2 regions of the Caulobacter sp. GW821-FHT10A06 genome follow, and region 1 is predicted to be linked to the other one. Evidence: riboswitches for the same ligand, from Rfam matches in the RefSeq annotation. Region 1 holds a riboswitch; the other holds the start of a gene.

Evidence for each region. A riboswitch is a leader RNA that binds a small molecule or an ion and turns the genes downstream of it on or off. The one in region 1 is predicted to bind glycine.
Region 2: another riboswitch for glycine. It lies ahead of gcvT (glycine cleavage system aminomethyltransferase GcvT); the one in region 1 lies ahead of AC07NF_RS05865 (TonB-dependent receptor domain-containing protein).

What each region holds. Positions count from the first base shown of each region.
Region 1 covers NZ_JBWKNY010000002.1:399,309-415,318, reverse strand. Annotated here, with positions in the region: gene AC07NF_RS05885 (efflux RND transporter permease subunit) at 1-1,035, shown strand, start outside; gene AC07NF_RS05880 (TetR/AcrR family transcriptional regulator) at 1,133-1,753, shown strand; gene AC07NF_RS05875 (amidohydrolase family protein) at 1,784-2,749, opposite strand; gene AC07NF_RS05870 (S9 family peptidase) at 2,821-4,761, opposite strand; gene AC07NF_RS05865 (TonB-dependent receptor domain-containing protein) at 4,848-7,553, opposite strand; glycine riboswitch at 7,680-7,771, opposite strand; glycine riboswitch at 7,775-7,865, opposite strand; gene AC07NF_RS05860 (ABC transporter substrate-binding protein) at 8,133-9,155, opposite strand; gene AC07NF_RS05855 (response regulator transcription factor) at 9,252-9,914, shown strand; gene AC07NF_RS05850 (sensor histidine kinase) at 9,911-11,278, shown strand; gene AC07NF_RS05845 (TonB-dependent receptor plug domain-containing protein) at 11,596-13,743, shown strand; gene AC07NF_RS05840 (S1/P1 nuclease) at 13,746-14,714, shown strand; gene AC07NF_RS05835 (LysR substrate-binding domain-containing protein) at 14,721-15,638, opposite strand; gene AC07NF_RS05830 (alkaline phosphatase D family protein) at 15,734-16,010, opposite strand, start outside.
Region 2 covers NZ_JBWKNY010000003.1:171,829-187,838, forward strand. Annotated here, with positions in the region: gene rnhA (ribonuclease HI) at 1-16, opposite strand, end outside; gene thrB (homoserine kinase) at 16-966, opposite strand; gene ispH (4-hydroxy-3-methylbut-2-enyl diphosphate reductase) at 1,009-1,968, opposite strand; gene AC07NF_RS08615 (Tat pathway signal sequence domain protein) at 2,111-2,806, shown strand; gene AC07NF_RS08620 (arginine--tRNA ligase) at 2,803-4,605, shown strand; gene AC07NF_RS08625 (zinc-dependent metalloprotease) at 4,687-7,179, shown strand; glycine riboswitch at 7,221-7,311, shown strand; gene gcvT (glycine cleavage system aminomethyltransferase GcvT) at 7,477-8,589, shown strand; gene gcvH (glycine cleavage system protein GcvH) at 8,483-8,971, shown strand; gene gcvPA (aminomethyl-transferring glycine dehydrogenase subunit GcvPA) at 8,995-10,341, shown strand; gene gcvPB (aminomethyl-transferring glycine dehydrogenase subunit GcvPB) at 10,338-11,912, shown strand; gene AC07NF_RS08650 (hypothetical protein) at 12,047-12,469, shown strand; gene AC07NF_RS08655 (hypothetical protein) at 12,466-12,909, shown strand; gene AC07NF_RS08660 (transglutaminase-like domain-containing protein) at 12,989-13,765, shown strand; gene AC07NF_RS08665 (2OG-Fe(II) oxygenase family protein) at 13,753-14,823, opposite strand; gene AC07NF_RS08670 (TonB family protein) at 14,917-15,315, opposite strand.

The DNA of each region.
Region 1 (16,010 bases):
GTCATGCAGGCCAACACGTCCCTGCGCCAGGTCAACACCGACTGGGGCGAGCGGGTCCCGAGCATCCACTTCGTGCTCGACCAGGACCGCCTGCGCGCCATGGGCCTGTCCAGCCACGACGCGTCCGAACAGCTGCAGTTCCTGCTGACCGGCGCGCCCGTGACCCAGGTCCGCGAGGACATCCGCACCGTCGAGGTCATCGCCCGCACCAGCGGCGCCGACCGCCTGGACCCGGCCAAGCTGGGCGCCTTCACCCTGCTGGGCTCGGAAGGCCAGCGCGTGCCGCTCGACCAGATCGGCAAGGCCGAGATCCGCATGGAGGATCCGATCCTGCGCCGCCGCGACCGCCTGCCGACGATCACCGTCCGCGCCGATGTCGGGGCCGAGTTCCAGCCGCCGGCCGCCTCGGCCGAGGTGATCAAGGCGCTGGCGCCGATCCAGGCCAAGCTGCCGGCCGGCTACCGGATCGAGGCTGGCGCCGACATCGAGGAAGCCGGCAAGGCCAATGCGGCCCTGGCGGCGGTCTTCCCGCTGATGTTCATCCTGATGATGATCGTGATCATCTTCCAGGTGCGGTCGCTGTCGGCGATGTGGATGGTGCTGTTGACCGCGCCCCTGGCCCTGGTCGGGGTGGTGCCGACGCTGCTGATCTTCCACCAGCCGTTCGGCTTCAACGCCATCCTCGGCCTGATCGGCCTGGCGGGGATCATCATGCGCAACGGCCTGATCCTGATCGGCCAGATCCACACTAACGAGAAGGACGGCCTGGACCCGTTCCACGCCGTGGTCGAGGCCACGGTCCAGCGGGCCCGGCCGGTCATCCTGACCGCCCTGGCGGCGGTGCTGGCCTTCGTGCCGCTGACCTTTTCGGTGTTCTGGTCGTCGCTGGCCTACACCCTGATCGGCGGCACGATCGGCGGAACGGTCCTGACCTTGGTGTTCCTGCCAGCGCTCTATGCGCTGTGGTTCAAGATCCACGCGGGCTCGCGCACCGATCCTTCGATGACTCCGGTCCTGGACGCGTCTCCCGCCTAGGGCCGTCGCTCCCGGCGTGGCTTGTCCCGCCGGGGCTCCGATCGCGGCGGCTGTCCCCTCCCCAGCCGCCGCGATCCTCTTCACGAGCGATGACCCGATGACTCAATCCCTGCCGTCAGGTCCTCCACGGCCAAACCGCCCGACCCGAGCGGCGGCGCGCTGGGACAGCACGCACGCCAGCCTGATCGAGGCGGCCATCGATCTCTTCCGTCGCTTCGGCGCGCATGCGACCTCGATCGGTGACATCGTCGCGGCGGCCAACCTCACCAAACCCACGCTCTATCGGCATTTTCCCAGCAAGGAGGCGCTGGTCATCGCGTGCCTCCGCGAGGAAGGACGCCAAGCAAGGCTCGCCTTGATCGAAGCCGTCGCGCCTACGCCTGGAGAACCCCGTCAGCGCATCCGCGCGATTGGCGCCCACTTCGTCGTCCAGTTCACCAAGGCGCCGAGCCGCGGGCTCTTCGCCCTCAATTTGGCGGTGGAGTATTCGCAGCCCGAAACGCCGGTGCATCAGGCGATCCACGCTGAGATCGAACGATGGCAGGACCAGCTTGCTCTGTTGCTCGCTCCGGAGGCGTCTGGCGAAATGCCTACTGTCACGCGAAAGCTCGCCTTGCTGATCTTCGGCGCGAGCGCCGCCTGCCAAGCCCTGGGCGCGCTGGCGTGCGAGCAACTTGTGGAAAGCCTCGAGGGCATCATCACGCAGCTTCCAGAGTAAGTGCTGCGGCCAGACCAAGCGCGACAGGGCCTAGGGCTGCGACTTTAGCAGTAAAACCCACTCAGCTGCCGACAACTCCGGGCCGCCGTAGGCATGCGCAAAATAGGTCTTGAGGTCTCCGGAGAACGGCCAGTCGGAGCCGGCCACGAACCGTTCGGGTCCAATCCGACGGATCAGGGCGGCCATCCTGGCGCGGTCGCTGGCCGTCGTCACCTCGGTGAAAACCTGGGCCAGATCGAAATGGACGTTGCGCACGCGCGCTGGATTCTTCTCGAACGCCTCGGCGAAGGCGCCCAGGGCGTCAAGCGTCACGGCGTCTATGCGTCCCCAGCCGGCGGCGTGGGCAATGACCACCGGCGCATCGCCGGCGGCCGGCAGCACCTCTTCCAGGAACACCCGCACATCGCGCGCGCCGTAGTCGGCCGCGCCGGTGCGCATGTGGATCATGATCGTCCAGCCGTTGGCCGAAGCAGCCTTGAACACCGCCGCCAGCTTGGCGACCAGGCCAGGGTCACGCAGGTCGACGCCGGAATTGGTCAGGTGCAGCTTCAGCCCCGTGACGGCGCGATCGCCCTTCCAGCGCGCGATCTCGCCCAAGGCGTCTGGCGCGACCGGATTGACGCTGACGAAGGCGGCGAAGCGATCGGGATATTGCCGGGCCAGGCCGACGGTGAAGTCGTTGGCCTCGCGCATGACCTCGGTCGCGTCCGGCCTGGGCTCGGCCAATGGGCTTTCGGCAAGGTAGGCCGTCGACATCAACCAGCCCCGCCGGATGCCCGCCGCGTCCATGGCCTTGAGCGCGTCCTTTTCCGTCAGCGGCGCGGTGAAGCGGGGATCGCAGGGGCTCTTGCGCTTCGGGCTGGCGCAATAGGCCGGCAGGATGTTCAGGATCGCCGGCGAATGGACATGCATATGATGGTCGACCGCCGGCCCTGCCCAGGCCGGACTAGCTAGCAGGGTGAGGGCCAACAGCGCCCCACATCGCAGAGACGTCACGTCCGATATCCTCCCCCGGCTCGCATGAGAATGGGCGCGGACTTGCTGGTCCGCGCCCTTGCCTGCCGGCTCTACTGACCCAGCAGCGTCTTTCGCCAGAACATGATGCTGGTCCAGAAGTAGTAGTCCTCGTTCTCCTTCTTGCGGAAAACGTGGCCGTCGTTCTTGGCCAGCACGTGCCAGGCCTCGCCGCCCTTGGCGCGGACAGCCTTGATCATCTGGTCGGCCTCGGTGGCCGGAACGCGCGGGTCGGTCCCGCCCGTGGCCACCAGTAGCGGGATGGTGATCTTGTCCACGCTGGTCAGCGGCGAGATCTTCATCAGTTGCTCGCGCTGCTTGGGATCGCGCTCGTCGCCATACTCCACCCGGCGCAGGTCGCGGCGGTAGGACTGGGTGTTCTGGAGGAAGGTGACGAAGTTGGAGATCGCGACGTAGCAGTTGGCCCCCTTGAGGCGGGCGCTGTAGTGCGTGGCCGAGGCGTAGCACATGTAGCCGCCGTACGAGACGCCGTTGACCGCGAAGCGGCTGGCATCCAGGGCCGGGTCCTTCTCGAGCGTATCGAGGAAGGCGCCGATGTCCTTGACCGAGTCCTCGCGCTTGAACGGCCCGTTGTCCAGGTTGACGAACCGCGCGCCGTAGCCGGTTGAGCCGCGCACGTTCGGGAAGAACAGCGCGATGCCCAGCTCGTTGAGCAGATAGTTGTTTCCGCCGAGGAAGTCGGGACGGGTCTGGCCTTCCGGACCGCCGTGGATGTCGACGATCAGCGGACGCTTGCCGGGGAACTTGGCCGGGTCGGGCTGGTAGAGGAAGCCCGACACCTTCTCGCCGTCGAAGCTGGCGACCTCCACCAACTTGGGCTCGACGTTCAGGTTCGGATCCAGGCCGCCGGTCTCGCTGTGCGTCCACTGCGTCACGGCCAGGGTCTTGGCGTCGATCGAAAACGCGTCGCCCGGCACCTTGGCGCTGGACATGGAAAGCCCGATTTGCCCCCAGGGCGAGATCTCGATGGCCGCGCCGATGGCGTAAGGGATCACGCCTGCCGGCAGGCCAGTGACCGGACGCACGGCGCCGGTGGCGATATCCAGCACCCGCACGCGCGATACGCCGGCCTCGTTGATCGCGTAGACCGCGAACGCGCCATCCGGTGAGATGGCGAAATCGCTGACGTCCCAGCGCGGCTCCTTGGAAACCGGCGTAAAGCCGCCCTTGGCGTCCAGCTTGCCCAGGCGCTGGAAGTCAGAACCCTTGTTCGAGGTCAGCCACACCGAGCCGTCATGACCGTATTTGGGATCGACGTAGGACGCCTTGGCCTTGGGATCGGTCAGGGGCTTCATCCCGCCGCTCGCCAGATCCAGTTCGTAGACCATGGCCTCGTTGACCGACATGCGGTTCAGGACCAGGGCCTTGGAGCCATCGGCGGAGAAGTCGGCGATGTTCCAGCCGCCGCCGGTGACCTGGGCGACCATGCGGTCTGTCTTGGGGTCCTTCGGGTCGACGACGTAGAGGTCCATGTCCGCGCCATTGCGGCGCGACGAGGCGTAGCCGACCTGCTTGCCATCCGGCGACCAGGCGCCGAACCAGTTGCGGCTCTTGCCGTCGGTGATCAGGCGCGGGCGGCCGGCTTCAAGGGCGTAGAGTTGGTAGAACTCGTCGCCGCCCTTGTCCTTCTGGATCACCAGGGTGTCGCCCTTGGGCGAGAGGGCCGCGGCCAGGATCGGCTCGTTCTCGAAGCTGATCTGGCGACGGTCGCCGTCGGGCTTGGCCACGATGTGGATCTGGTTCGAGCCGCCGAAGCGGGTCTTGATCAGCATCGAACGGTCAGCCGTGTTCCAGCCCAGGAAGTCAGCGTGACGGGACTGCAGATACGGCGCGGTCGCGGCCGCCAGCTCTTGTGGAATGGCCGGCGCGCCGTCGATGACGACGGCGGCAGGCGGCGCGACGGTCTGCGCCGCCAAGGGCGTCGCGGCGGCGCAGGCCAGCAGGGCCAGCGCCAGGGAGTGGCGAGAAATCATGTGAGGAACGCCTCGGAAGAAAGGGGGAGCGCCGCCGGCGGGAGGGGCTTGGGGGGAAGCAGCCGGCGGCGCGGTGTCGGGCGGGCTTAGAAACGCATCCGCGCGCCGACGGTCACATAGCGACCGATCACGTCGTAGTACGGCGAGTACAGCGAGCTGACCGGGGGTTTCTTGTCGAACAGGTTGGTGGCGTTGGCGTAGAGCTCGATCGCGTTGCCGCGGATCTCGGGCAGCTTCGCCGCAAGGCCCAGGTCGTAATAGGTGTAGGCCTTGATGTGGTTGTTCACCAGATCGACGGTGCTGTTGTAGTTGCCCGCCGAGATGTAGCGGGCGCGCAGGTTGGCGCTGAAGACGTCGCCGGCCCAGTCGATCGAGGCGTTCGCGCGGGTCTTGGGCGCGCCCAGACCGAACGAATAGCCCTGCGACTTGACGTACTCGATCTTGCTGACGCCGTCGTTGGTGGTCAGGCTGTTGATCCAGGTGCCCAGCAGGCGGGCGCGGATGCGGCCCGGAGCGCCCGGGATCAGGCGGTCGAACGCGGTCGAGTACGAGATCTCGGCGTCGAAGCCGTCGGTCTTGTAGTTGGCCAGGTTGACGTAGGTCGAGACGATCCGGGTGATCGTGCCGGCAGAGTCACGGGTGATGCGCGAGCACAGGTCCTGGTTGCCGTTGGCGCACCGGGTGACGATGTCCTGGGCCGCGATCGTGGTGATCACGTTGTCGATGTTGATGTTGAAGTAGTCGATCGACATGCTCAGGCCCGAGATCGACGGCGGCGAATAGACAAAGCCCGTGGTGAAGGTCTTGGCCGTTTCGGGGTTCAGGTTCGGGTTGCCGCCGCCGTTGGTCAGCACATAGACGCTGGAGTTGTTCGTCGGGTCGGTCAGGGTGTTGTAGCCAGTCGTCGACGACGTGAAGAGCTCGGTCAGGTTGGCCGAACGGATGTCACGCGACTTGGTGATGCGACCACGGAAGCCCGGGAAGAACTCGTTGGTGGCGCCCAGCTTCCACGACCAGATCGAACCGGTGGTGTCGTAGTCCGAGATGCGGGCGGCGGCGTTGATTTCCAGCTTGTTGAAGACCGGGACGTCACGCACCACCGGCACCAGCACTTCGGCGAAGGCCTCCTTGACGCTGAAGCTGCCGGCCATGGCCGAGAAGCTGAACGAGGTGAAGGCCTTGGCGGTGTCCAGAGCGCCGACCGTGCGATCGACCGACTCCTTGCGGGCTTCGGCGCCGACAGCGATCGAGACCGGACCGGCCGGCAGCGAGAAGGGCTCGCCGCGCAGGCTGAAACCGCCGACGTCCAACTTGCTGGTTTCGCGCATCGACGGCGTGCCGGTGACGTAGGCCAGCGCCGCCTGCGAGGGCGCGCCCTGGCCGAACAGGTTGATCGGCACGCAGTTGGTCGTCGGGTTGCTCAGGGCGATCCGGCAGACCGCCTGGCCGGTGGTCGGGCTGATCACCGAGTCGACGGCGTTGGCGTAGTTCTGGGTCAGGAAGAACCCAGGGGTGTCGATGTTGTTTTCCTGCTCGCCGTGGCTGTAGTAGGCGCTCCAGCGCCAGCCGCCGTCGAGCTCGCCGTCCAGGGCGATCGTGCCCTGGGTCGAGACACGCTCGAAGTCGATCGTCGGATAGGCCTCGGTGTTGAAGCGACCCATGGTGAAGGTGGTCTGGCCGGCGGCGGCCATCGCCGTCTTCACCGCCGTCGGCAGGAAGGCGTTGTCCGACTTGATCGTCAGGTTGCCGCGGTTGTGGTCGCCGAACCAGATGTAGTTGTTCCACATCCGCGAGCGACGCAGCTCGGCCGTCAGCTTGACCTTGTCGGTCAGGTCGTAGGTGGCGCTGGCCATGGTGGCGTAGCGCTTCTGCGGCGTGACCAGCGGCGACAGGTCGTCGTTCGATGGCCCTTCGCCACCGATCGAGTTCGTGCCCTGCACCGTACCGTAGTCGAAGGCGCGCAGGGTGCCGTCCGGATTGAAGGTCTGGCCGCGCAGCACGCCCGACATGATCAGGCCGCCCGGGGCCGCATTCGCGAAGCCGACGTCGGGCGCCAGGATGAAGCGGCCCGCGCCGTTCGAGATGGTGGCCCAGCGGCCGATGTTCGGGCGGCTGTTCTTCGGAATGACGCCGTCGTTGTCGAGATATTCGCCGCCGATGACAAAGTGGCCGCGACCATTGGCGAAGGTCGTGCCGGCCGCGCCTTCGACGCGGATCTGCTTGGCGTCGTCAAAGGACGACTCGCCGCCTTCGATGCCGAACTTGAAGCCGGTGAAGGTGCGGTCGATGGACAGGTTGACGACGCCGGCGACCGCGCCCGAACCCCAGGCGGCCGAGGCGCCGCCGGTCACGACGTCCACGCCCTTCAGCAGCACGCTGGGGATCATGTTGAGGTCGTTCTCGCCCGAGAAGCGACGGCCATCCAGCAGCACCAGGGTGCGGTTGATGCCGAGACCACGCAGGTCGACGGGAGCGTTGCCCGCGCCGGTGTTGGTGCCGGTGGTCTGCGGCGAGGTGGTGGCGCGGAACTGCGGCAGGTCGTTCAGGGCGGCGGCCACATTCGGACGGGCGCCGACGGCGAGGTCCTGGGCGGTGACGCGCACGGTCGGGGTCGGGGCCTGGAAGCCGGCGCGGTCGATGCGCGAGCCGGTGACGACGATCTCGGCGACGCTGGTGTCGTCGGCCTTGGCCGCGGCGTCTTGAGCGAAGGCGGCGCCGTGCAGGGCCAGGACGGCGGGAACCAGGCTGCAACCCAGCAGCAGGTTCCGGCGGGTTTGACGCGAAGAATTCAAAAGAGATCCCCTCTGTTTCAGCAGTCGACAGTCGCCCTCTCCCGCCACGGCCGTTGCTCGGCCGCGTTCGGTTGCGCGTCGCCGGAAGGTCAGCACCTCCAGGCGTCACAGGCGTTCCTCTGCCCCCGCTGTCCCGTGGCCTGAGAGATTCAGGCGCATGTGCGCCCTTGCTCCTTCGGCGAGGCCGCTCGCTTATGGAGCGGTCCTGCTTTCCAGCGTCCTCGTGTTCTGCGGTCCTTGGTGCCTGAGCGTTTCCGGGGCGGTTGCGCCTTCGGCGTCGGGCCAAAACCCGATCTCTTCCGCGAGAACCCGGCCAATACGAACGCTTCGTTTGATCCCGTCAAAAGCCGCTTGCGCGGCATAAACGCCCACCAGGTTTGCGAACGGAGAGATGGAAATTCCCAAGCTCAACCCGAGGCCACGCGGTTCGCTCGTCGGCTCTCGCCCAGGTTCGCGGCCGTGACAGGTCCGTGACAGTTTGGACCGTTTGGCATGGCCCCCGAAAAACAGCGACGCTTAGGCCACCCGCCTATGAATGCGCAAATTATAGGCGCCAAAAGCCTAATATTTGCACATATATCACCGACCGGCGGCGGCGTTGTGCCAACGGGCCAGCAATTCAGCTCGACGGCCTTGGTCGAAATTGGCCAGCAAGGCCGGCCCGACGCGGATCGGCCGTCCGCCGGGGCCGAGAGTCGCCGCGCCGCCGACCGGCCGGATCGGCGTCAGCCGCGCCTCGGCCAGGCGCTTCTGGCCGTCGTCGGACATCAGATAATCCAGGAAAACGCGCGCGGCCTTGGGATGCGGCGCCGAGCGGGTGATGAAGGCCACCCGCGAAATCGACAGGTGATAGTCGGTCGGCACCACATAGCCGACGTCAGGGTTGCGATGGCGCGCCCACCAGTCGGCGTAGAAGCCGTTCATATTGAACACCAGCAGCCCCGGCCCCGACAGCTCGTTCAGCAGCGCCGCGCCCGGCACGAACAGGCGCGGCTTCGACTTGGCCAGTTCCTCGTACAGCGCCCAGGCGTCCGGATAAGCCTGCAGGTCGCTGGACATGTACATGAATCCGACCCCGCTCTTTTCGGGATCGTACATGGCGATGCGGCCGCGCCAGCGCGCCGGGTCAGCGCGCAACGCCGCCAGCAGAGCCGCGTGGCTACGCGGGACCTCCGACGCCTTCAGCGCCTTCTTGTTGTAGGCGAAAACGATCGGCTCGGCCGTGACGCCATAGCCCTGGTCGCGCCAGACCGCCCAGGCCGGCAGACCCTTCGCCTCGGGACTGCGATAGGTCTGGGCGTAGCCGTCATTGATCAGCTTGACCTGGATGTCCATCGACGAGCTCCAGGCGACGTCGCCGACCGGCTTGTTGGCGTCGATCTCGGCGATCAGGCGCGTGCGCATTGGCGTGGCGGCCAGCTCGACGAACCGGACCTTGATCTTGGGGAAGCGCTGGTGGAAGCCTTCGCCGATCGCCTGGTGGACGTCGGTATTGGCGTAGACGACGACCTCGCCCTCGCGCTCGGCGGCGCGTACGTCCCAGCCGCTCGTCTCCTGCCCAGGATGCTTGGGCGCGCAGCCCGCCAGCGCCGAGGCGAGCATCAGCGCGGCGGCCAGCAGCCCGCGTCTCTTGACCGCTCGTGGCAATCGGCGTCGGATGGCGCTTTCTCCTTCCCGCGTTCGGTCCCTACATCCCCGATGAAGATACTCGTTGTCGAGGATGATCCGCCTCTACGCCGTTCGCTGACCGCGACGCTGGAGAGCGAGGGGCACCAGGCGATCTGCGCCGAGACCGGCGAAGCCGCCCTGGCCCTGGCCGCCGGCGGCGACTTCGAGGCCATTGTCCTGGACATCGGCCTGCCCGACATCGACGGCTTCGAGATCCTGGGCCAGCTGCGCCGCGAAGGCGTGCTGACGCCGATTGTCATGCTGACGGCCCGCGACGCCGTGCACGACCGCATCGCCGGCCTGGACATGGGCGCGGACGACTATGTGCTGAAGCCCTTCGACCCGTTCGAGCTGGTGGCCCGCGTGCGCGCCGTGGTCCGGCGCAAAAGCGGCTATGCGGCCCGCACCATCCATGTCGGGACCCTGGCCTGCGACTGGGAGGCCGGCGCGGCCTGGATCGGCGAGCGGCGGCTGGACCTGCGTCCGCGCGAGTGGGCGGCGCTGAAGGTGTTGGCTTCGCGCCCCGGCCGCGTGGTCGAGCGCGGACGCCTGGCCGCCGAGGTCTTTCCCGACGAGCAGGATCCCTCGCCCAACGCCCTGGACATCCATGTCGGCCGCCTGCGGCGCAAGCTGGCGCCGGACGGTCCGCGCCTCAGCACCCTGCGCGGCGTGGGCTACCGGCTCGACCCGTGAGCCGCGCCCATCCCAGCCTGGTCGGCCGCCTGCTGCTGGCCCAGGTCGCGCCCCTGGCCCTGCTGGGCGCGGCGCTCGCCCTGGCCGGCGCCCTGGCCGCCCACGCCGTCGTCGAGAAGTCGTCGGACCGCCTGCTGGCCGGCTCGGCGGCCTCGATCGTCGCCCAGATCGGCGTGCGCGAGGGCCAGGCCCAGGTGGCTCTGCCGCCGTGGGCGCTGGGCTTGCTGGACAGCCCCGAGCGCGACGCGGTGTTCTACGCCGTGCGCCAGGGCCCGCGCCTGGTCACGGGCTATGGCGACCTGCCCCGCCTGCCCGCGCCCGCACCGAACGAGACCAACTTCAACTACGCCAGGATGCGCGGCTATGAGGTGCGCATCGCCCAGTCGACGGTGCTGGTGCCGGGCGTGCGCGAGCCCGTCGTCGTGGCCGTGGCTCAGAGCCTGGATTCGCGCAAGGCCAGCGAGCGCGAGCTGCTGTCCAGCCTGATCGGCCTGCCGGTGCTGCTGGTGGTGGTCGCCGGCGTCCTGGTCATTCCCGCCGTCGGCTGGGGCCTGGCGCCCTTGCGCCGCCTCACGGCCGACCTGACGACTCGCGCCCAAGCCTCGCGCCCCGACCTGGCGCCGGTTGACGCCACAGGCGCGCCGGCCGAGCTGTCGCCGGTGGTCGGGGCCTTCAACCACCTGATGGGCAGCCTGGAGCGTTTCACCCGAGCGCTGGAGCGGTTCTCGGCCGACGCCTCGCACCAGCTGCGCACGCCACTGTCGGTGATCGTCGCCAACCTGGCCCTGCTAGAGCGCACCGCCGCCACGCCGCGCGACAAGGCCCTATTGGGCGACTCTCGCCAGGCGGCGGCCAACCTGCGCCAGGTGCTGTCACAGTTCCTGGCCCTGGCCCGTTCGGAAGCCACGGCGGCCGAGGGCGAGGCCGACCTCGCCGCCCTGCTGATCACGATCCAACTGGAGGCCGTGCGGGCCTTTCCCGATGTCGAGGTTCTGGCGCGCCTGCCCCCAGGCCTTCCCCTCGCCCGCGGCAATCCGGTGCTAGTCGGCGAGGTGCTGCGGAACCTGATCTTCAACGCCTGCGCCTATGGCGGCGGAAAGACCCGCATCGTCGCCTTCGCCAAGGCCGACACCCTGAACGTCGTCATCTGGGACCACGGCCCGGGCGTCAGCGAAGCGGATCTGGAACGCCTTTTCGCCCCCTTCAGTCGCGGTAGCGCCAGCAGTGTCGCCCAGGGTGCGGGGCTGGGCCTGGCCATCGTCCGCGCCATCACTGAGCGCCTGGAGATCGGCGTCTCGCTTCGCCGTCGGACATCGAAGCCAGGCTTGGTCGCCGAGATCACCTTCACCGTGCTGGGTCTTTGACGAAGCGACACAAGAAGGCGCTTTGCCCTTTCACGAACCGTCATCTTCGCCTTGCGTGATGAGCCGCGGCCAGACCGGCAAGCCGTTGCGTGGCAAGCAATCGCCGTTGCAATCATTGCGATCGACGATCGAAGATCCTCGATCGATAAGCCCCCCGCCGACAGCAAAATGGGGGTTTTCGAGCTATGCGACGACAGTGGCTTATGGGCGCAACGGCGCTCCTGGCGGCAGGACCCGCCTGGGCGCAATCGACTTCGACGGAGACGAACGGCCAGGTTTCGGAACTGGTGGTGATCGGCAGTCGCGGGGCGCCGAGGTTGGCGACCGACACCGCCGTGCCGGTCGACGTGTTGAGCGCGGAGTCCCTGGCCGCCCGCGGCCAGAACGACCTGACCAAGACGCTGGAATTCATGTCGCCGTCGTTCAACTATCCGCGCACCTCGTCGGGGCCGTCCTCGACCGGCGCGCGCTCGTTCACCCTGCGCGGCCTCATTCCCGACCAGACCCTGGTGCTGGTCAACGGCCAGCGCCGGCACGCGTCTTCGATCATCACCTTCAACAACGGCGCCTTCCGCGGCTCGGTGCCCGTTGACCTGAACATGATCCCGCTGACGGCGATCAAGCGGGTCGAGATCCTGCGCGACGGCGCCGCCGCCCAGTACGGTTCGGACGCCATCGCCGGCGTCATCAATCTGGTGCTGCGCGACGAGCCCGGCGGTACGCATGGTTCTGTTCAATACGGCCAGACCCAGAACGGCGAGGGCAAGACCTTCATCGCCACGGCGCGCCAGGGCTTCGCGCTGGGCGATGGCGGCTTCGTCACCCTGTCGACCGAGGTCCGTGACCGGGGCGACACCAACGCCGCCGAGATCGATCCGCGCTTCGGCCGTGTCACGTCGACCCTGGGCGATCCCCAGAGCACCGACGTCCAGGCCGTCGCCAACGCCGAGCTGCCGCTGAAGGGCGGCATGGCGGCGTTGGGCTATCTGACCTTGGGCCGACGCGAGTCGGAGATGAGCCCCCTCTTCCGGGCGCCGACCGTGTTCCCGGCCTTCTATCCCAATGGCTTCCTGCCGATCGTCAATCTCGACCTCAAGGACCTGGGCGCCAATGTCGGCATGCGCGGGACCTTGGCCGGCTGGGGTTGGGAGCTGACCGACACCTACGGCTATTCCAACGGCGACTACGACGTTTCCAACACAGTCAACACCTCGCTGGGGACCGCCAGCCCGAAGGCGTTCTACGGCGGCGGCGCGCGCTACCGCCAGAACCTGGTCAACCTGACGGTCCGCCGGGCGCTGGATGTCATGGCGGGGGCCAATCTGGCGGCCGGTGTCGAGCATCGGTTCGAGGCCTACGAACTGGTCCCGGGCGAGCCTGGTTCCTACACGCTCTCGGGCGCCCAGGGCTTCCCGGGCTTCCACCCGCCTTCCCCGGTCGATGTGGACCGCACGGGCCGTAGCGCCTTCATCGACGCCGAGCTGAGCCCGATCGAGGGCCTGAACTTGGGCGCGGCCGCCCGCTTCGAGGACTACAGCGACTTCGGCGACGCGACGACCGGCAAGCTGACCGCCTTCTGGCGACCGGCACCGCTGATCGCCCTGCGCGCGGCCGTCAGCACCGGCATCCGGGCGCCGTCATTGCAGCAGCAATACTTCTCGACGGTGACCAGCCAGCTCAACAACGGCGTGCTGCAGAACGTCGGCAACTTCGCGGTCACCGACCCGGTCTCGGTGGCCCTGGGGTCCAGTCCACTGCGTCCGGAGAAGTCGAAGAACTATTCGGCCGGCATCGTCCTGACGCCGGGCCACGGCCTGACCTTCAGCCTCGACGCGTTCCGCATCGACATCGACGACCGCATCGCGATGACCGAGAACCTGCAGGGTCCGCAGGTGGCGGCGATCCTGGCCGCGCATGGCGTGACCAACGCGGCGGTGGCGCGGTTCTTCACCAACGCCTCCGACACCCGCACCCAGGGCTGGGAAGCCACCCTGCGCTGGGACACGCGCCTGACGCAGGACGCCCGTCTGGCCCTGACGGTGGGCTATGGCGCGTTCGACACCGATCCGCTGCGGATCCGGACCAACCCTGTGCTGCCCTCGATCCCTCTGCTGGGCCCGGCCTCGATCGACGCCGTGGCCGACGCCCAGCCGCACCTGAAGGCCCTGGTCAATGCCGAGCTTTCCTGGCGCGCCTGGCGGTTCAGCGCCGACGTCACCGACTTCGGCTCGACGTCGATCCCGTTCGGGACCGGCTCGATGCGGATGCCGGGCAAGACCTCGGTGGACCTCTCGGCCGCCTGGAGCGTGACCCAGGCCCTGACCGTGACGGCCGGGGTGATCAACGCCGGCGACACCTATCCTAACCGCGTTCCCGGCGAGGCCACCGGTCGCCCCTACAGCGAGTTCGATCCGATGGGCTTCAACGGTCGTGAATTTTTCCTGCGTCTGTCGGCGGAGTTCTGACCATGACCCTGCTGCGCAAAGCCGCCTGCTCGCTCGTCGCCCTCGCGCTTGCCGCCGGTCCCGCCGGCGCCTGGACGCGGCCAGGGCACATGGTCACCGCCGCCATCGCCTATGACGAGATCGAGAAGCGCCGCCCCGACTTGATCGACACCATCGGCGCGATCCTGGACGCCCATCCTGACCGGGGCGCCTTCCAGGTGGCGGTCGACCGCACGACCGGCCGTGAACGCGTGCGGCGGATGTTCCTGGAGTGCGCCCGCTGGCCAGACGATGCGCGGCAGACGGCCTATGACCACCCCACTTGGCACATCACCCTGTGGCCGGCGGTCGAGCCCGACGCCCCAGCGGCGACCAAGGCCAAGGTGGCGGCGCGGGCCGGGCGTCCGACCGGCGAGGCGCTGGAGGGCCTGACCCTGAACTACCGCACCCTGGGCGATCCCTCGGCCACGCCGGCGGAGAAGGCGTCGGCGCTGTGCTGGCTGATGCACGTGACCGGCGACATCCACCAGCCGTTCCACACGACCGAGTTGTTCTCGGCCGCCTATCCCGCTGGCGACGCCGGCGCGGGCCGGCAGTTCGTGATCGACCCGCTGCCGCCCCACGAGCCGATCGCCCTGCACTGGTTGTGGGACGACGCGATCAGCCGTTCGGGCCTGTCCGCCGACGCCGATACGCGGGCTCGGGAGATCGAGACCCTGCATCCGCGCGCGGCGCTGGAGGAACTTAAGGCCCCGATCGTCCCGGCAAACTCCGGGCCGGACTTCAAAGCCTGGGCCCATGACGAGAGCCACGCCCTGGCCCTGTCGTTCGCCCTGCCAGCGCGCTCGCCCACCAGCCCGACGGCGGCCGGCGCCCAGCCGACCTCGGACGCCTACTGGACCAAGGTGCGCGGCGTGGCCGAGCGACGGGTGGCGATCGCGGGTTATCGGATGGCCGACCTGGTCATCGCCGCCATGGATGCGCCGAGGTAGGCGCGCTCAGGCCACGGCTCGGACCGGCGCTTGCGGGCGCCGGTCACGGGCGGCCTCGTCCTTCAGCCAGGCCCACAACGGCGCGACCTGGTTGCTCAGCAGGCGGCTGGGCTTAGCGACGAGCCGGTAGGCGCCGGGATATCGCACCGCCGGCAGGCCCAGCTCGACCAGCCGGCCCGAGCTCAGGTGGCCGGCTATGATCACGTCGATACCTGGCGCGACACCAAGCCCGGCGGCGGCGGCCTCGTACAGCGCCTGGGCCATGTCGAACGTGCTGGCCTCGCGCGGCAGGCCGCAGTCGACTCCGGCCTCGCGCGACCACCACGCCCACATGTCCTGGTGTTGGGAGAAGGTCAGCAGGCGCTCGTCGGCCAATCGGCGGGTCCCGTCGCGCAGGCGGCGAGCGACCTCGGGAGAGGCGACGGGCGTGATGCACCCCTGCAGAAGGATCTCGGCATACAGGTCCGTCACGTCGACATCCCCGGCGCAAAGGCCCAGGTCCGCGACGCCGGTGCGGATCGCCTCCGCGGTGCGGGCGGTGACGATCGCCACCTCGATGTGAGGGTGAAGGGCGTAAAAGCGCTCGATACGCGGGATCAGCCACCCGACCGCCAGCGAGTGCGACAACGAAATGCTGATCTTCTGCGCGACCGGCTTGGCCTCCAGATCACGCGCGGCGCCGAGAATGGCGCGATAAGTCGGCTCCAGGGTGTCCAGGCACGCCTGCCCGGCCTCGGTCAGGCGCATGCCGCCCGGATAGCGCACGAAGACCTCGTGACCGACAAAGGCGGTAAAGGCCTGGATGCGCCGGGAAAACGCGGCGGGGCTCAAGGCGCAACGGTCCGCGGCGATGCGGAAACTGGGCGCGCGGGCCGCCTCGACAAAGGCCTCGATCACCTCGAGCCTTGGAATGCGCCGGGACATGCAACGCCCCTCTGGTGAGTGTCGCCGGAGGACTAGGTCGGGGCGGTAACCGATTTACGACAGCGTCGACAACGGATCACGAACCGGACGTGCGGCTATCCGCCGATGGCGATCTGCGCGCCGGGCCGCTGGTCCTCGATCAGGACCCGCGCCAGGCTCGTGGCGCCGCCGCTAGGATCAGCCTGATCGGCGACGGTGCGCAGATCGACCTCCAGCCGCTCGGGCGTGGCGTCGATCAAGGTGTAGCCCGAGCGCTCGATGTCAGCGAAGCGGACGTCGGCGTTGCGGGCGCGGACGTCGCCATAGCGGGCTTTCGGGGCGTGGCTGGCGGCCAGGCATGTGGTCACCAGCTCTGTCGCCACGGGCGGCGTG
Region 2 (16,010 bases), on a different contig from region 1:
TGACCTTGGGCGTCATCAGAACAGCACCAGGCCCTCGCGGTGGACGGCCAGCTTGCGCTCGTACTCCAGCGGATCCTTGGGCCGCACCAGCGCGCCGGCGGGCGTCGCGCCCCAGTCGGCCAGACGGGTCAGGAAGAAGCGCATGGCCGCCCCGCGCGCCAGGATCGGCAGGGCTTCCTTCTCGGCCGGGCTCAAGGGCCGGCGGCGCTCATAGCCGTTCAGCAGCGCCTTGGCGGCGGTGATGTTGAAGCTGCCGTCGGCCTCGAAGCACCAGGCGTTCAGGGTCACCGCGACGTCGTAGGCGTAGCTGTCGTCGCAGGCGAAATAGAAGTCGATCGCGGCGGCGAACTTGCCGTTCGGCTGGAAGAAGACATTGTCCGGGAAATAGTCGGCGTGGATCGTGCCCGACGGCAGGTTACGCGGCCACATCAAGGACAGCTGCGCCAGGTCGTTGTCGATGGTCGCCGACAGGCCCGGCTTGAGGTCTCCGGCCGCCTTGCGGTGCTTGGAAAACAGCGGGGCCCAGGCGCTCTGGCCCAGGTCATTGGCGCGGCGGGCCGGATAACCCTCGCCGGCCAGGTGCAGCCAGGCCAGGCCTTCGCCCGCTTCGCGGCAGTGGGCGGCGGTCGGCTTGCGCACCGACAGCCCGGGCAGGAACTCGACGATCGCGGCGGCCTTGCCGCGCAGGGTCGACAGCGTCGCGCCCTTGCGATCGGCGACCGGCCGGGCGCTGGGATAACCCTTGTCGGCCAGCCAGGTCAGCATGTTGAGGAAGTAGGGCAGCTCCTCGGCCTTCACCCGCCGCTCGTAGACGGTCAGGATGTAGCGGCCCTTCTCCGTCTCCAGCAGGAAGTTGGAGTTCTCCACGCCCTCGGCGATGCCCTTGAACGCCAGCGCGGCGCCCAGGTCGTAGCCTTCCAGGAAGGTCGCGAGTTCTTGGTCGGTGATGTCGGTATAGACGGCCATGGCGCCGGATTGCTCGACGCGAGGCCTCCGGTCAAGCCGCCCTTATGCGGTGAGCAGGCGCGGCAGCTTGAACGTGATGGTCTCGCGGGCCTCGACCAGTTCCTCGACCGTGGTGTCGAAGCGGGCCGAGATGGCGTCGATCACGCCCTGCACCAGGTCTTCCGGAGCCGAGGCGCCGGCGGTCAGGCCCACGCGGGTGACGCCATCGAACCAGGCCCAGTCGATGCCGCTGGCGTCGTCGATCAGGTGGGCGGCGGTGGCGCCGGCCTTCAGGCCGACCTCCATCAGGCGCACCGAGTTGGATGAGTTCTTCGAGCCGACCACCAGCACCAGCTCGGCCTGTTCGGCCAGGTGCTTGACCGCGTCCTGGCGGTTGGTGGTGGCGTAGCAGATGTCTTCCTTGTGCGGGGCGGCGATATCGGGGAAGCGCTCGCGCAGCAGGGCGATCATGTCGGCGGTGTCGTCGACCGACAGGGTGGTCTGGGTCAGGAAGGCGACGTTGGACACGTCCTTGGGCTGCCAGGCGGCGGCGTCCTTGATGTCCTCGATCAGGGTCACCGAGCCCTCGGGCAGCTGGCCCATGGTGCCGATCACCTCGGGGTGGCCGGCATGGCCGATCAGCACGATCTCGCGGCCGGCGTCGAAATGCTTCTGGGCTTCGACATGGACCTTGGAGACCAGCGGGCAGGTGGCGTCCAGATAGATCATCTGCCGCGACTGGGCCTCGGCCGGCACCGACTTGGGCACGCCGTGGGCCGAGAACACCACCGGGCGGTCGTCGGGGGCCTCGGACAGCTCCTCGATGAACACCGCGCCCAGGGCTTTCAGGCGATCGACCACGTGGCGGTTGTGCACGATCTCGTGACGCACATAGACCGGCGCGCCGAACTTCTCGACGGCGCGCTCGACGATCTGGATGGCGCGATCCACCCCGGCGCAGAAGCCGCGCGGGCTGGCCAGCACGAGCGAGATCGGGCGACGGATCGGGGTCTGGGCGTTCATGGCGCGGAAACTAGTCTCTCAAGAGGCCCGGCGCCAGGAGTCTGCGTCGTTGCGACGTCACGCATATGCCTTTATCAGGCTGCATGACGCCGAAGGGGCTCCATGGCCCCGCTTGGCTCTTCTTGTCCGGAACCGACGTTTCATGCGCCGCACCTTTTCGCTCGCCCTCAGCGCTTTGATGGCCGTCTCGATCGCCGCGACCACGGCGACGATCGCTCACGCCCAAGGCCCCGGCGGCGGTGGTGGCGGTCAGGACGACGGCGATCAGGCCGCCAAGAAGAAGAAGCGCGACGAGGAGTGGAACCAGCCCAAGGCCCCGCTGCCGCAGCTGCGCAATGCTGGTCCGTGCCCCTATGTGAAGGTGCTGTACGACGCCAGCCGCTATGTCGAGTTCAAGGACGCCAAGGAATCGGCCGCCCAGGCCGGCTTCACCGGCGAGATCCAGAGCCTGAGCTCGGGCTGCGCCTACAAGAGCGACGAGCCGATCAAGATCCGCGCCGAGGTCCTGTTCCAGCTGGGCAAGGGCCCGCAGGCCCAGGGCGACAAGCATGTCTACCGCTACTGGATCGCCGTGACCGAGCGGAACCAGTCGGTCATCGCCAAGGAATATTTCGACCTGCCGGTGACCTTCGCCGCCGGCCAGGACCGCGCCTATGCGCGTGAGACCATCGAGCAGATCACCATTCCGCGCGCCGACGCCAAGGTCAGCGGCGGGAACTTCGAGGTGCTGATCGGCTTCGACGTGACGCCGGAAATGGCGGCCTTCAACCGTGAGGGCAAGCGCTTCCGGGTCAATGCCGGCCAGACCGCCCAAGCAGGGACGACCACTAAGCAATGAACGATTTGAAGCGGTCCTTGAGCGAGGCGGCCGCGGCCGCTTTCCAGGCCGCCGGACTTCCTCCCGAGTTCGGACGCGTCACCGCCTCCGACCGACCCGACCTGGCCGATTTCCAGTGCAACGGCGCCCTCGCGGCGGCCAAGAGCGCCAAGCGTAATCCGCGCGAGATCGCGGTGCAGGTCGTCGATATCCTCAAGGGCGACCCGCGCCTGGCCTCGGTGGAGATCGCCGGGGTCGGCTTCATCAACATGCGCGTCAGCGACGAGGCCCTGTCGGCCCGCGTCCGCGAGATCGCCGGGGATGACCGCGTCGGCGCCCAGCTGCTGGAAGCGCCGCGCCGCGTCCTGATCGACTATGCCGGCCCCAACGTCGCCAAGCCGATGCACGTGGGCCACCTGCGCGCCTCGATCATCGGCGAGTCGGTCAAGCGCCTGTACCGCTTCCGCGGCGACGACGTGGTGGGCGACGCCCACTTCGGCGACTGGGGCTTCCAGATGGGCCTGCTCATCTCGGCCATCGTCGACGAGGACGCCTTCATCCGCGCCCTGATGGACAAGCTGCCGGAAGCGCCGCGCGGCTTCAGCGCCGCCGACGAAGCCAAGGTGATGGCCGAGTTCGAGAGTCGCATCACCCTAGCCGACCTCGACCGCATCTATCCGGCCGCTTCGGTGCGCCAGAAGGAAGATCCAGCCTTCAAGGAGCGCGCCCGCAAGGCGACCGCCGAACTGCAGAACGGCCGCTTCGGCTACCGCCTGCTGTGGCGCCACTTCGTCAATGTCAGCCGCGTGGCCCTGGAGCGCGAGTTCCACGCCCTGGGCGTCGATTTCGACCTGTGGAAGGGCGAGAGCGACGTCAACGACCTGATCGAGCCGATGGTCAACCAGCTGGAGCACAAGGGCCTGCTGGTCGAGGACCAGGGCGCCCGCATCGTCCGCGTGGCCCGCGAGGGCGACAAGCAGGACGTGCCGCCGCTGCTGGTCGTCTCGTCGGAAGGCTCGGCCATGTACGGCACGACCGATCTGGCCACGATCCTGGATCGTCGCAAGTCGTTCGACCCGCACCTGATCCTCTACTGCGTGGACCAGCGCCAGGCCCTGCACTTCGAGACCGTGTTCCGCGCCGCCTATCTGGCCGACTACGCCACCGAGGGCTCGCTGGAGCATATCGGCTTCGGCACCATGAACGGCACGGACGGCAAGCCCTTCAAGACCCGCGCCGGCGGCGTCCTGAAGCTGCATGACCTGATCGAGATGGCCCGCGAAAAGGCCCGTGAGCGCCTGCGCGAAGCCGGCCTGGGCGCCGAGCTGTCGGAAGCCCAGTTCGAAGACACCGCCCACAAGGTTGGCGTGGCGGCCCTGAAGTTCGCCGACCTGCAGAACTTCCGCGGCACCTCGTACGTCTTCGACCTCGACCGCTTCACCAGCTTCGAGGGCAAGACCGGCCCGTACCTGCTGTACCAGTCGGTGCGCATCAAGAGCGTGCTGCGCAAGGCCGCCGAAGCCGGCGCGACCGCCGGCCGGATCGTGATCCACGAACCGGCCGAGCGCGACCTGGCCATGCTGCTGGACGCCTTCGAGGGCGCCCTGCAGGAAGCCTACGACAAGAAGGCCCCCAACTTCGTGGCCGAGCACGCCTACAAGCTGGCCCAGACCTTCTCGAAGTTCTACGCCGCCTGCCCGATCATGAGCGCCGACACCGAAGAGCTGCGGGCCTCGCGCCTGTCGCTGGCCGAGACGACGCTACGGCAGCTAGAGCTGACGCTCGACCTGCTGGGTATCGAAGCGCCCGAGCGGATGTAGCTCTCTCCGCGCCCTCCGGCGGTTGCAATCGCCGCGAGGGCGCAGGACAGTCCCGGCGCTTTTATGCGTTCGGGAGGGGTTATGAAGTCGTCCGTGGTCGCCATGTTGATGGCGAGCGTCTGCGTGAGTGCGATCGCCGCGCCGGCCTTGGCCGCCGACAAATCCAAGCCCACCGACAAGTTCTCCGAAGCCACCGCTGGGCTCGAGCGCAAGGACGGGTTGGTCCCGGTCTTCGTCGACAAGAAGGACGGCAAGGTCTTGCTGCTGCTGCCCAAGCCGGGCGCGGACGGGATCGCGGGGCGGTATCTCTACCAGACCTATCTGCGCGCGGGCCTGGGTTCGAACCCGACCGGCCTGGATCGCTCGGCGCCGGGCGACACCCAGATCATCGCCTTCCGCAAGGTGGGCGGGAAGGTCATCGCTCAGTTCGAGAACTGGGGGTTCCTGGCTCCCCGCGGCTCGGTCGACGAGCAGGCGGCGGTGAAGGACTCGTTCCCGGTCTCCAGCGTCTGGTCCAACGCCATCGAGGCCGAGGGGGCGGACGGTCGCCTGCTGGTCGATGTCACCAGCTTCCTGGTCCGTGACGCTCAAGGCGTGGCCAAGACCCTGAAGCGCAGCAAGCAGGGCGACTTCCGGCTGAACGACGGCCTGTCCTATGCCGACACCGGCGAGGTCAACGTCTTCCCGCTGAACGTCGAGCTGGAGGCGGTCGAGACCTTCGTCGGCGACGACCCGGGATCGGAGGTGCGCGGCATCGTCCCGGATCCGCGCAACGTCACCCTGGTGCTGCACCACTCGTTCGTGGCCCTGCCCGAGCCGGGCTACGTCCCGCGCCAGAACGACCCGCGTGTCGGCGTCATCGACCACACCGTGGCGGACTATTCCGCGCCGCTGAACGAGCCGGTGGTCTATCGCCTGGCGCACCGCTTCCGCCTGGAGAAGACCGATCCCGCCGCCGCCCGTTCGCCGGTCAAGAAGCCGATCGTCTTCTATGTCGACCGCGCCGCGCCCGAGCCGGTGCGCTCGGCCCTGGTCGAGGGCGGCCGCTGGTGGAACCAGGCGTTCGAGGCGGCCGGCTTCATCGACGCCTTCAAGGTCGAGGTGCTGCCCGATGGGGTCAGCCCGCTGGACGCCCGTTACAACGTCGTCAACTGGGTCCACCGCCAGACGCGCGGCTGGTCGTACGGCCACGCGGTGGTCGATCCGCGCACGGGCGAGATCATCAAGGGCGACGTCCTGCTGGGCTCGGACCGCATCCGCCAGGATCGGCTGATCTTCGAGGGCCTGCTGGGCGCCGACAAGACCGGCACGGGCGGGCCGAATGATCCGATCGAGATCTCGCTGGCCCGCATCCGCCAGCTGTCGCCGCACGAGATCGGCCACTCGATCGGCCTGCAGCACAATTTCGCGGCCAGCACCTATGCCGGCCGCGCCTCGGTCATGGACTATCCAGGGCCGAAGGTCGCCATCAAGGACGGCCAGCTGGACTTCTCCGACGCCTATGGGCGCGGGATCGGGGCCTGGGACAGGTTCGTCATCGACTGGCTGTACGGCGTCGCGCCGGCGGGCGTCGACGAGAAGGCCTGGCTGAAGGCGAAGGCCGACAAGAGCCAGGCCGAGGGCTTGCGCTATGTCTCCGACGAGGACGCGCGCGCTGCGGACACGCCGCATCCGTTAGGCGCGGTGTGGGACAACGGCGCCGATCCTGTCGCCGAGCTCGACCAGATCATGGCTGTGCGCAAGATCGCCCTGGACCGCTTCGGCCTGGGCAACCTGCCCAAGGGCGCGTCGGTGGCGGACCTGCGCCGCATCGTCGTGCCGATCTACATCTTCCACCGCTACCAGGTCGACGCGACGGCCAAGCTGGTCGGCGGGGTCGACTTCACCTATGGCGCGCAGGGCGACGGCCACGAGGCCAGCAAGCCGGTCCCGGCCGCCCGCCAGGCTGCGGCCATCGACGCCCTGCTCAAGACGGTGACGCCGGTCGCGCTGGACCTCTCCGACAAGACCCTGGACGTCCTGACCTCGGGCCAGTCGCAGGGGACTGACCACGCCTACGAGATCGAGACCTTCCAACAGGGGCCGGTGTTCGACCTGCCCGCCACAGCCGAGGTCGCGGCCGACATGGTCTGGAGCGATCTCTTCGCGCCGGCGCGCCTGAACCGCCTAGTCGAGGCCAAGCGTCGTGACGCCGCCCAGCCGGGCGTGGAAGGCCTGCTGGACAAGGCCCTGGCCTTCGCCGCCTTCGACGGCAAGGCGACCGGTCGTCAGGTGGAGCTGGCCCGCCGCGTTCGCCAGCGGATGGTGGTCAGCCTGGCCGATGCGCTCAACGACAAGAGCTTGTCGCCGACGGCCGCCGCCGTGATCCGCGCGCGGCTGGCCGACTGGGGCAAGGGGCTGACGGCAGCCGCGACCGGCGGCACGGCCGACCGCGCCCAGGCTCGCGCCCTGGCCGGGATCGTCGCCGACGAGAGCGGCGGCCGCCTGGCCGCCCTGGTCGAGGACGGCAAGGCCAAGGTCGTCACGCCGCCCGGTCCGCCGATCGGCGAGGATGACTGGTTCGGGGATCTCTAGGCCGCGCTTGACTCAGGGGCAGCCCTCCCGCATTGACCCCGACGACCCTCGCGGGAGACATCGGGATTCGCTCCCGAGGCCGAAGGCGCAACCGCCCCGGAAACGCTCAGGCAAAAGGACCGCGCGGGTTTAGAAACGCTGGAAAGCAGCCTCCGGAAAGGGGGCTCGCCGAAGGAGCAAGGCCGACCCCAAACAGTAGAGGGGGAAGGCCGGAATCTCTCAGGCACAAGGGACAGCGGGGGCGCGACCAACCGGCGGACGCCGGTCGTCTCGCCGACCCCGCTAGGAGCCTGCCCAGTGTCCGATCAAGACCTCAAGAAGACCCCCTTGTTCGACGCCCACGTGGCGCTGGGCGCGCGCATGGTGCCGTTCGCCGGCTATTCCATGCCGGTGCAGTACAAGGACGGGGTGCTGAAGGAGCACCTCTGGACCCGCGAGCACGCCGGCCTGTTCGACGTCTCGCACATGGGCCAGGCCCGGCTGCGTGGTGATAACCCGGCCAAGAGCTTCGAGAAGGTGGTCTCGGCCGACTATCAGGGCCTGAAGGCCGGCAAGCAGCGCTATGGCGTGCTGCTGAATGCCGAGGGCGGCATCATCGACGACCTGATGACCGCGCGTCCGGACGACGATGGCCTGTTCGTGGTGGTCAACGGCGCCTGCAAGGACAACGACTACAAGATCATCGCCGACGCCCTGGCCGGCGAGGCCACGGTGACGCGCATGGAAGATCGCGCGCTTCTGGCGCTGCAAGGTCCCGAGGCCGCCGCCGTCCTGGCCGCTCATGTGCCGCAAGCCGCCGGCATGGTGTTCATGGACACCGTCGCCCTGACCGCCTTTGGCGTCGACGCGATCATCTCGCGCTCGGGCTATACCGGCGAGGACGGCTACGAGATTTCGGTCCCGGCCGACGCCGCCGAGCGCATCTGGAATACCCTACTGGCCGACGAACGCGTCAAGCCGATCGGCCTGGGCGCCCGCGACAGCCTGCGCCTGGAGGCCGGCCTGCCGCTGTACGGCCACGACCTGGACGAGACCGTCTCGCCGATCGAGGGCGGGCTGAACTTCGCCGTCGGCAAGTCGCGCCGCGAGGCCGGCGACTATCTGGGCGCGGCCCGGATCGGCAAGGAGCTGGCCGGTGAGCTGTCGCGCGTCCGCGTCAATCTGAAGGTGCTGGAAGGCGCCCCGGCCCGTGAAGGCGCCGAGATCGCCGACGAAGCAGGCAATGTCATCGGCAAGGTGACCAGCGGCGGCTTCGCCCCCAGCCTGGGCTTCCCCATCGCCATCGGTTTCGCCCCGCCGGCCTATGCGGCCGTGGGCACGAAGCTCAAGGTCATCGTTCGTGGCAAGCAGGCGGCCGCCGAGGTCGTGGCTACCCCGTTCGTCGCCAACCGTTACGTCCGCAAACTCTAATCAAGGGCCGACAGAGATGCGTTTCACCAAAGATCATGAATGGGTCGTCGTCCAGGACGGTATCGCCACCGTGGGCGTCACCGCCTACGCCGCCGAGCAACTGGGCGACGTGGTGTTCGTGGAAGTGCCGGAAGCCGGCAAGACCGTGAAGCAGGGCGAGAACCTGGCTGTCGTCGAAAGCGTCAAGGCCGCCTCGGACGTCTACGCCCCGGTGTCGGGTGAAGTCGTCGAAGGCAATGCCGAGCTGGGCGACGCGCCGGAAACCGTCAACGCCCTGCCGGAAAGCGGCGGCTGGTTCGCCAAGATCAAGCTGTCGAACCCGGCCGAGGTCGACGCCCTGATGGACCGCGACGCGTACGAAGCGTTCCTCGCCACCCTCTAATTCCGTTCTCGCGAAAGCAGACCATGCGTTACCTCCCCCTGACCCCCGAAGACCGCGTCGAGATGCTCGGCGCGATCGGCGTGAAGTCGATCGACGACCTGTTCGTCGACGTGCCGGCCTCGGCCCGCCGCGACGGAACCGTCGACCTGCCGCTGCATGCCGGCGAAATCGAAGTCGAGCGCGAGATGGCGAGCCTGGCCCGTCGCAACCGTTCGGCGGGGGAGGGACCGTTCTTCTGCGGGGCCGGCGCCTATCGCCACCACGTGCCGGCCACGGTCGACCACATCATCCAGCGGTCGGAGTTCCTGACCAGCTACACGCCCTACCAGCCGGAAATCGCCCAGGGTACGCTGCAGGTCCTGTTCGAGTTCCAGACCCAGGTCGCGGCCCTGACCGGCATGGAGGTGGCCAACGCCTCGCTCTATGACGGCTCGACCGGCGCGGCCGAGGCCGTGATGATGGCCCAGCGCGTCACCCGCCGGAACAAGGCGGTGATGTCGGGCGGCGTCCACCCGCACTATATCGAGACCATCGAGACCCTGGCCCACGCGGCCGGTGTTTCGACCCAGGCCATGCCGGCGGCCGTCGACGCCGAGGACGCGGTGATCGCCGCCATCGACGCCGACACCGCCTGCGTCGTCGTCCAGACCCCGAACGTGTTCGGTACCGTCACCGACGTCACCAAGATCGCCGAGGCCGCCCACGCCGCCGGCGCGCTGCTGATCGTGGTCACCACCGAAGCCGTCTCGTACGGCCTGCTGAAGTCGCCCGGCGAGATGGGCGCGGATATCGCCGTGGCCGAGGGCCAGTCGATCGGCAACGGCCTGAACTTCGGCGGTCCTTATGTCGGCCTCTTCGCCTGCAAGGAAAAGTTCGTCCGCCAGATGCCGGGTCGCCTGTGCGGCGAGACCGTCGACGCCGATGGCAAGCGCGGTTTCGTGCTGACCCTGTCGACCCGCGAGCAGCACATCCGCCGCGACAAGGCGACGTCGAACATCTGCACCAACAGCGGCCTGTGCGCCCTGGCGTTTAGCATCCACATGAGCCTGCTGGGTGAGACCGGCCTGCGCCAGCTGGCCGCCCTGAACCACCAGAAAGCGGTCGCCCTGCGCGACGCCCTGAAGGCGGTGCCGGGCGTCGAGGTCCTGACCCCGCGCTTCTTCAACGAGTTCGCCATCCGTCTGCCGAAGAACGCCGCCGATGTGGTCGAGACCCTGGCCGGCCATGGCGTCATCGCCGGCGTGCCGTTCTCGCGCCTCGACGCGGGCGCGGGCCTGGACGACGTGCTGCTGGTCGCGGCTACCGAGACCACGCTGGACATCGACATCACTTTCTTCGCCAAGATCCTGACCAAGGCGGTGGGCCAATGAGCATGAACAACGTCGGCCGCCCCACGCGCCCCGAAACCGCCAACGATGCCGGCGGTCACGAGACCCTGACGGGCAATCGCGGCCTGCTGCAGAACGAAGCCCTGATCTTCGAACTGGACGGCTGGAACAAGACCGGTGTCGACCTGCCGCAAGCCGCCGCCCCGTCGAGCGACCTGGCCGGCCTGCTGCGCGACGCGCCGATCGGCCTGCCGGGTCTGTCCGAGCCCGAAGCTGTCCGCCACTACGTCCGCCTGAGCCAGAAGAACCACGCCATCGACCTGGCGCTGTATCCGCTGGGCTCGTGCACGATGAAGCACAATCCGCGCCTGAACGAGAAGATGGCGCGCCTGCCGGGCTTCTCGGACATCCACCCGCTGCAGCCGCAGTCGACCGTGCAGGGCGCCCTGCAGCTGATGGACCGCCTGGCCCACTGGCTGAAGACCCTGACCGGCATGCCCGCCGTCGCGCTCAGCCCCAAGGCCGGCGCCCACGGCGAGCTGTGCGGCCTGCTGGCCATCCGCGCCGCCCACGAGGCGGCCGGCAACGGCCATCGCAAGACCGTCCTGGCCCCGACCAGCGCCCACGGCACCAACCCGGCCACGGCGGCCTTCGTCGGCTACACCGTCGTCGAGATCGCCCAGACCGATGACGGCCGCGTCGACCTGGCCGACCTGGAGTCCAAGCTGGGCGACCATGTGGCCGCCATCATGGTCACCAACCCCAACACCTGCGGCCTGTTCGAGCGCGACGTCGTCGAGATCGCCCGCCTGACCCACGCGGCGGGCGCGTACTTCTACTGCGACGGCGCCAACTTCAACGCCATCGTCGGCCGGGTGCGTCCGGGCGACCTGGGCGTCGACGCCATGCACATCAACCTGCACAAGACCTTCTCGACGCCCCACGGCGGCGGCGGTCCGGGCGCGGGTCCGGTGGTGCTGAGCGAGGCCCTGGCGGCTTTCGCCCCGACCCCCTGGCTGACCCACGGCGATGACGGCTTCTCAATGGTCGAGCACGCGGGCGAGGAGGGGGCCAAGACCGCCTTTGGCCGCATGAGCGCCTTCCATGGCCAGATGGGCATGTACGTCCGCGCCTACGCCTACATGCTGAGCCACGGGGCCGACGGCCTGCGTCAGGTGGCCGAGGACGCTGTCCTCAACGCCAACTACATCAAGGCCCAGCTGAAGGGCGTGATGAGCCCGGCCTTCCCCGAAGGTCCGTGCATGCACGAGGCCCTGTTCGACGACAGCTGGCTGGAAGGCACCGGCGTGACCACGCTCGACTTCGCCAAGGCGATGATCGACGAGGGCTTCCACCCGATGACCATGTACTTCCCGCTGGTCGTCCACGGCGCGATGCTGATCGAGCCGACGGAAACCGAGAGCAAGCAGGAGCTGGATCGCTTCATCGAAGCGCTTCGTCTGCTGGCCGGCGCGGCCAAGGCGGGCGAGGTCGAGCGCTTCAAGGGCGCCCCATTCCACGCGCCGCTCCGGCGCCTGGACGAGACCCAAGCGGCCCGCAAGCCCCGGTTGAGGTGGAAACCTGTGGCAGAAGCGCCACTGGCGGCTGAATAGCAAACACCATACCCCTGTTGCGACCAGAGGGCGCCTTTACGGCGCCCTCATCGGTCCACATATCGGGGGTGCGCGTCGGGGCGCTCTGGCTTTTCCAGGGAGCAAGCGGAGCGCAAGCCCGTTTAGTCCTCCCAATGACTGCTATCGCCCTCGCCATGCCGCGCGCCCGCCGCACCGCCGATGATCTCGCCCGTGAGCTCATCGCGCGATTCCTGCGCGTGATCCTGGTGACGCTGGGCGTGCTGCTGGTCATCGGCGGCATCGTCATCGCGCCGCTGCCGGGCCCCATGGGCCTGCCGCTGACCGTGGTCGGCCTGATGCTGGTGCTGCGCAACTCGTTCAAGGCGCGCAAGCAGTTCGTCCGCTTCCAGCACGCCCATCCCAAGTTGATCTTCCCGCTGCGTCGCCTTCTGCGTCGCGAGCCCGAGGTCGTGCTGGTGGCCTGGCAACAGGCCCTGCGCGTCGAGCGCCTGATCGTGCCGCGCAAGTGGCGCATGGCCGCCCGCTGGCGCAAGTCGTTCAAGCGTCGCGCCGCCGCGAAGCAAGCCGGACGGTGACAGCCACCGCCTCCACGATCGACATCAAGCACAGGGTCCGGCGCCGCGCGCGGTTGGCCTTGCTGCTGCGCGAGTCCGCGGCCCGCGCTTTCCGCTGGATCGCCATCGGCTTCGGCACGCTGGTGATCATCGCCGGGGCGGTGCTGACACCGCTGCCGGGGCATGTGGGCCTGCCGCTGCTGGTCATCGGCCTGATGATCGTGCTGCGCTACTCGTTCCAGGCGCGGAAGACCTTCATCCGCTGGCAGAAGCGCCACCCCAAGCTGGTCTTCCCGATCCGCCGCCTGATGCGCCGCGAGCCCGAGGTGCTGCTGGTCGTCTGGCAGCAGATGCTCCGCACCGAGAAACTGGTCCTGCGCCGGGCCCGCTGGCGGCTGCTGAAGAAGACCCGCAAGCGCGTGAAGAAGTACGTGGCGCGGAAGATGGCCAAGCCGGCCTGACCGCCAAGATCGTCCTGAACCCATCAGGTCCATGGGAATTGTAGCAGGCGCGCCGCCGCCATCGCCCCCAGGACACCTCATGCGTTTCGACGTCGAAGCCTCGCTGACCTACGACTTCGCCACCCCGTGCGAGGTGCTGCTGCTGATCGAGGCGGCGCATGGGCCAGACCAGATGGTCCATTCCGAGGCCCTGACCTTCTGGCCCAATGTCGACGCCGTGCGGGTCGACGATCCCGTCACCCACGAACGGCGTACGGTGTTCACGGCGTCGGGCCGGGTGAACGCGCTCTACCGGGCCCAGGTCGAGGTGATGCACCGCGACCATGACCTGGCCGACGCCCCGGCCATGGCGATCCGCGACCTGCCCAGCGAGGTGCTGCCCTTCCTGCGCGCCAGCCGCTATGCGCCGTCCGACCGGCTGGAGCGGTTCTGCGAGCGCGAGTTCGGCGACCTGAAGGGCGGGCGCAAGGTCATGGCCATCCTGGATTGGATCGCCAAGCACGTGGACTATTGCTTCGGGGTCAGCGACGCGGCCACGACGGCCGTCGACACCCTGGTCGACCGCGCCGGCGTCTGCCGCGACTTCACCCATCTGGCGATCAGCCTGTGCCGCGCCGCCGACATCCCGGCCCGCGCGGTCAGCGCCTATGCCTGGCGGCTGGAGCCGCCGGACCTGCACGCCATCGCCGAGGTCTATCTGGGCGGACGCTGGCGGCTGATCGACGCCACGGGCCTGGCGCCGATCGAGGGCATGGTCCGCGTCGCCACCGGGCGCGACGCCGCCGACATCGCCTTCATGACCATCTTCGGCCAGGCCACGCTGATCGAGCAGAGCTTCTCGATTCAGGCTGTGTAGCGGTAGCCGTCGACGCCGACATGCTCGGCATTGCGTTCCCGCACCTGGGCGCCCGCCTCGTCGTACAGGAACGGCAGGAAGGCGTAGCGCTTGCCCCGGGTCACCGGCAGCGCCTCGTGCAGCAGCGAGCATGAGAACACGACCGCGCCGCCCGTCGGGGCGCGATAGGTGCGGGGACCAAACTCCGGAAAGCGCAGGTCGCCGCCCTCGTAGTCCTCGGCGTTCAGGTTGATCGTCACGGCGAAGCGGCGATGGGCGGTGCCCTTGGTGGTGTTGTCCCGGTGCGCCCGGAAGAAGCCATGGTCGGCCGCGTCGTAGCAGGCGACCAGGTCGCGCTCCATGCGCGTGGCGGCGAACTGGAAGGCCTTGGCGATCTGCGGGGCCAGGCGGCGCTGGATCCGGGCCCGGACAGCGTCGCGCAGCTCGCCCGGCGGCAGGATCAGGTCGCGGCGGATCTTGTGGTTGGGATCGCGGATCTCGACGGTCCGGCCCTCCACCTCGCGCATGAAGCCCGACGCCTCGCCGCCATCGGCCTCATAGGCCGCGATCAGGATCTGGCACAGCTCGGGCTCGAACAGGCGTGGGACGACTAGCACGGGCGCGTGGAGCTCGACGCCGGCATGGGTCGCCACCGGAGGCAGCCCGGGCAGGCTGCGGGCCAGGCGTTCGGTCTGGTCGGCGGGCAGGGTCGCGAGAATCCGGAAGTTCGGGTCGACCAGGATCCAGCCCGACCAGCGCGGGTCGTCGGCCGTTCCAAGGGCGGTGAAGGCCGCGCCGGCCTCGTCCAGCAGCCAGCGGGCGCCGGGCAGGCGGTCCTCGCGGCGGTTCCAGCGCTCGGTGTCACGCAACAGGCCGAAGAAGGCCAGGCTTTCGCCGTCGAAGCGCTCGGCCTGTTCGTTCAGCACCTGCTCCACCAGATCGGCGAAGGCCTCGTCGCCGTCGCCGACCAGGGCCAGCAGCAGATAGCGCCCGGCCGCGACATCGAACGCATAGCGGGGATTGCCGTGGCTGACGGCGAAGAACGACGGCGCGGGATCGCCGGGCAGCAGCTTGGTCATCGTCCTTCCGTTCTACACTTCAGGTTACGGATGCTGCCAAAAAAAGAGGGGCAAAAGAAAAGGCGTAATGCCCGTTGGCGTACCCAAGCGGCCTTAGGGGGCCTTGGCTAGATTGTCAGCCAGTTTCTGGAGCCAGGTCTTCGGGACGTCGAAGTTCACAGGAATGGTGACTTGGCCTCCGTCTGACGGTTGCCCATCAACGAGCATGGGGGTCATGCGGAAGATCCTGGACATAGCCACCGAGGCACCCCCAAAGCCGTATCCTGATGGCGTCTCGGAAACGACACCACAGTCGTAGACGGTCCCCTTAGCGGAGACCTTGCAATCGATGACGGCTTGCCCTGTGACGCGAGCCTTGGCTGCATCATGCGGGTAGTACCGCATAACGTCCTTGTCCGTTGGCTGCTTGAGCCAAGTCGGCTTCACGATCTCTTGGGCATGGGTCGAGGACGCAGCGACGCAGATCGTCGCTGCCAGCAGGCAGGCACGCATGAACAACCCCTGTGTTCGCCCGACCGCAAGCCGGGACGGTTGGTCACGCGCGAACACAGGGAAGCGCGTCCTGCGTATTCCCTGAGACAGGTATTTTATTGAGCAGGCCGCCCGACAAAATGCCGGAGACCTGTGTTCACGCGCGATTGCGCGTCGCGACTCAGTGACCAAACCTCGTGCGCGACAGCGGCGACTATGCGTCTATGGCGCGTGCTTGTCACCTGAGGAGGTTTCTATGGATAGTGAGCCTGGGGCTGATGGATACGGACTCGCGGCGTTTGCGCTGTCGCACGCAATTCTCACTCACCTGATCACATCAGGGACGTGGAGCCCACAGCAGGGTTTAAACGCCGCTGAGACTGCCCTGGAGATGGTAGATGCCCTGCCACTGCTTGGTGTCGATAGGGTAGCTGCCAACGACGCAGTGGGAGCATTGCAGGGGCTAATCGGCCCGCTTCGGTTGTTTGCTCAAGGCGCGCTCTAGCATCCTGCGGCTGAATTCAGCCGTTTGCTTCTCAATGATGGCAGCTCTTGAACCAGGCTCAGGGTCTACGCGGCTGGCACCGACGGTGGCCTCGAACCTGGCGCGCGATTCTTCCACCGAGAGGGCTTCGTTCTCCACCTGCTCCTGTGCCGCGTCGAGGAACCGTCGGCTTTGGTCTGGGTCGTCGAATGTGTTCCGCGGCATGAGCCTT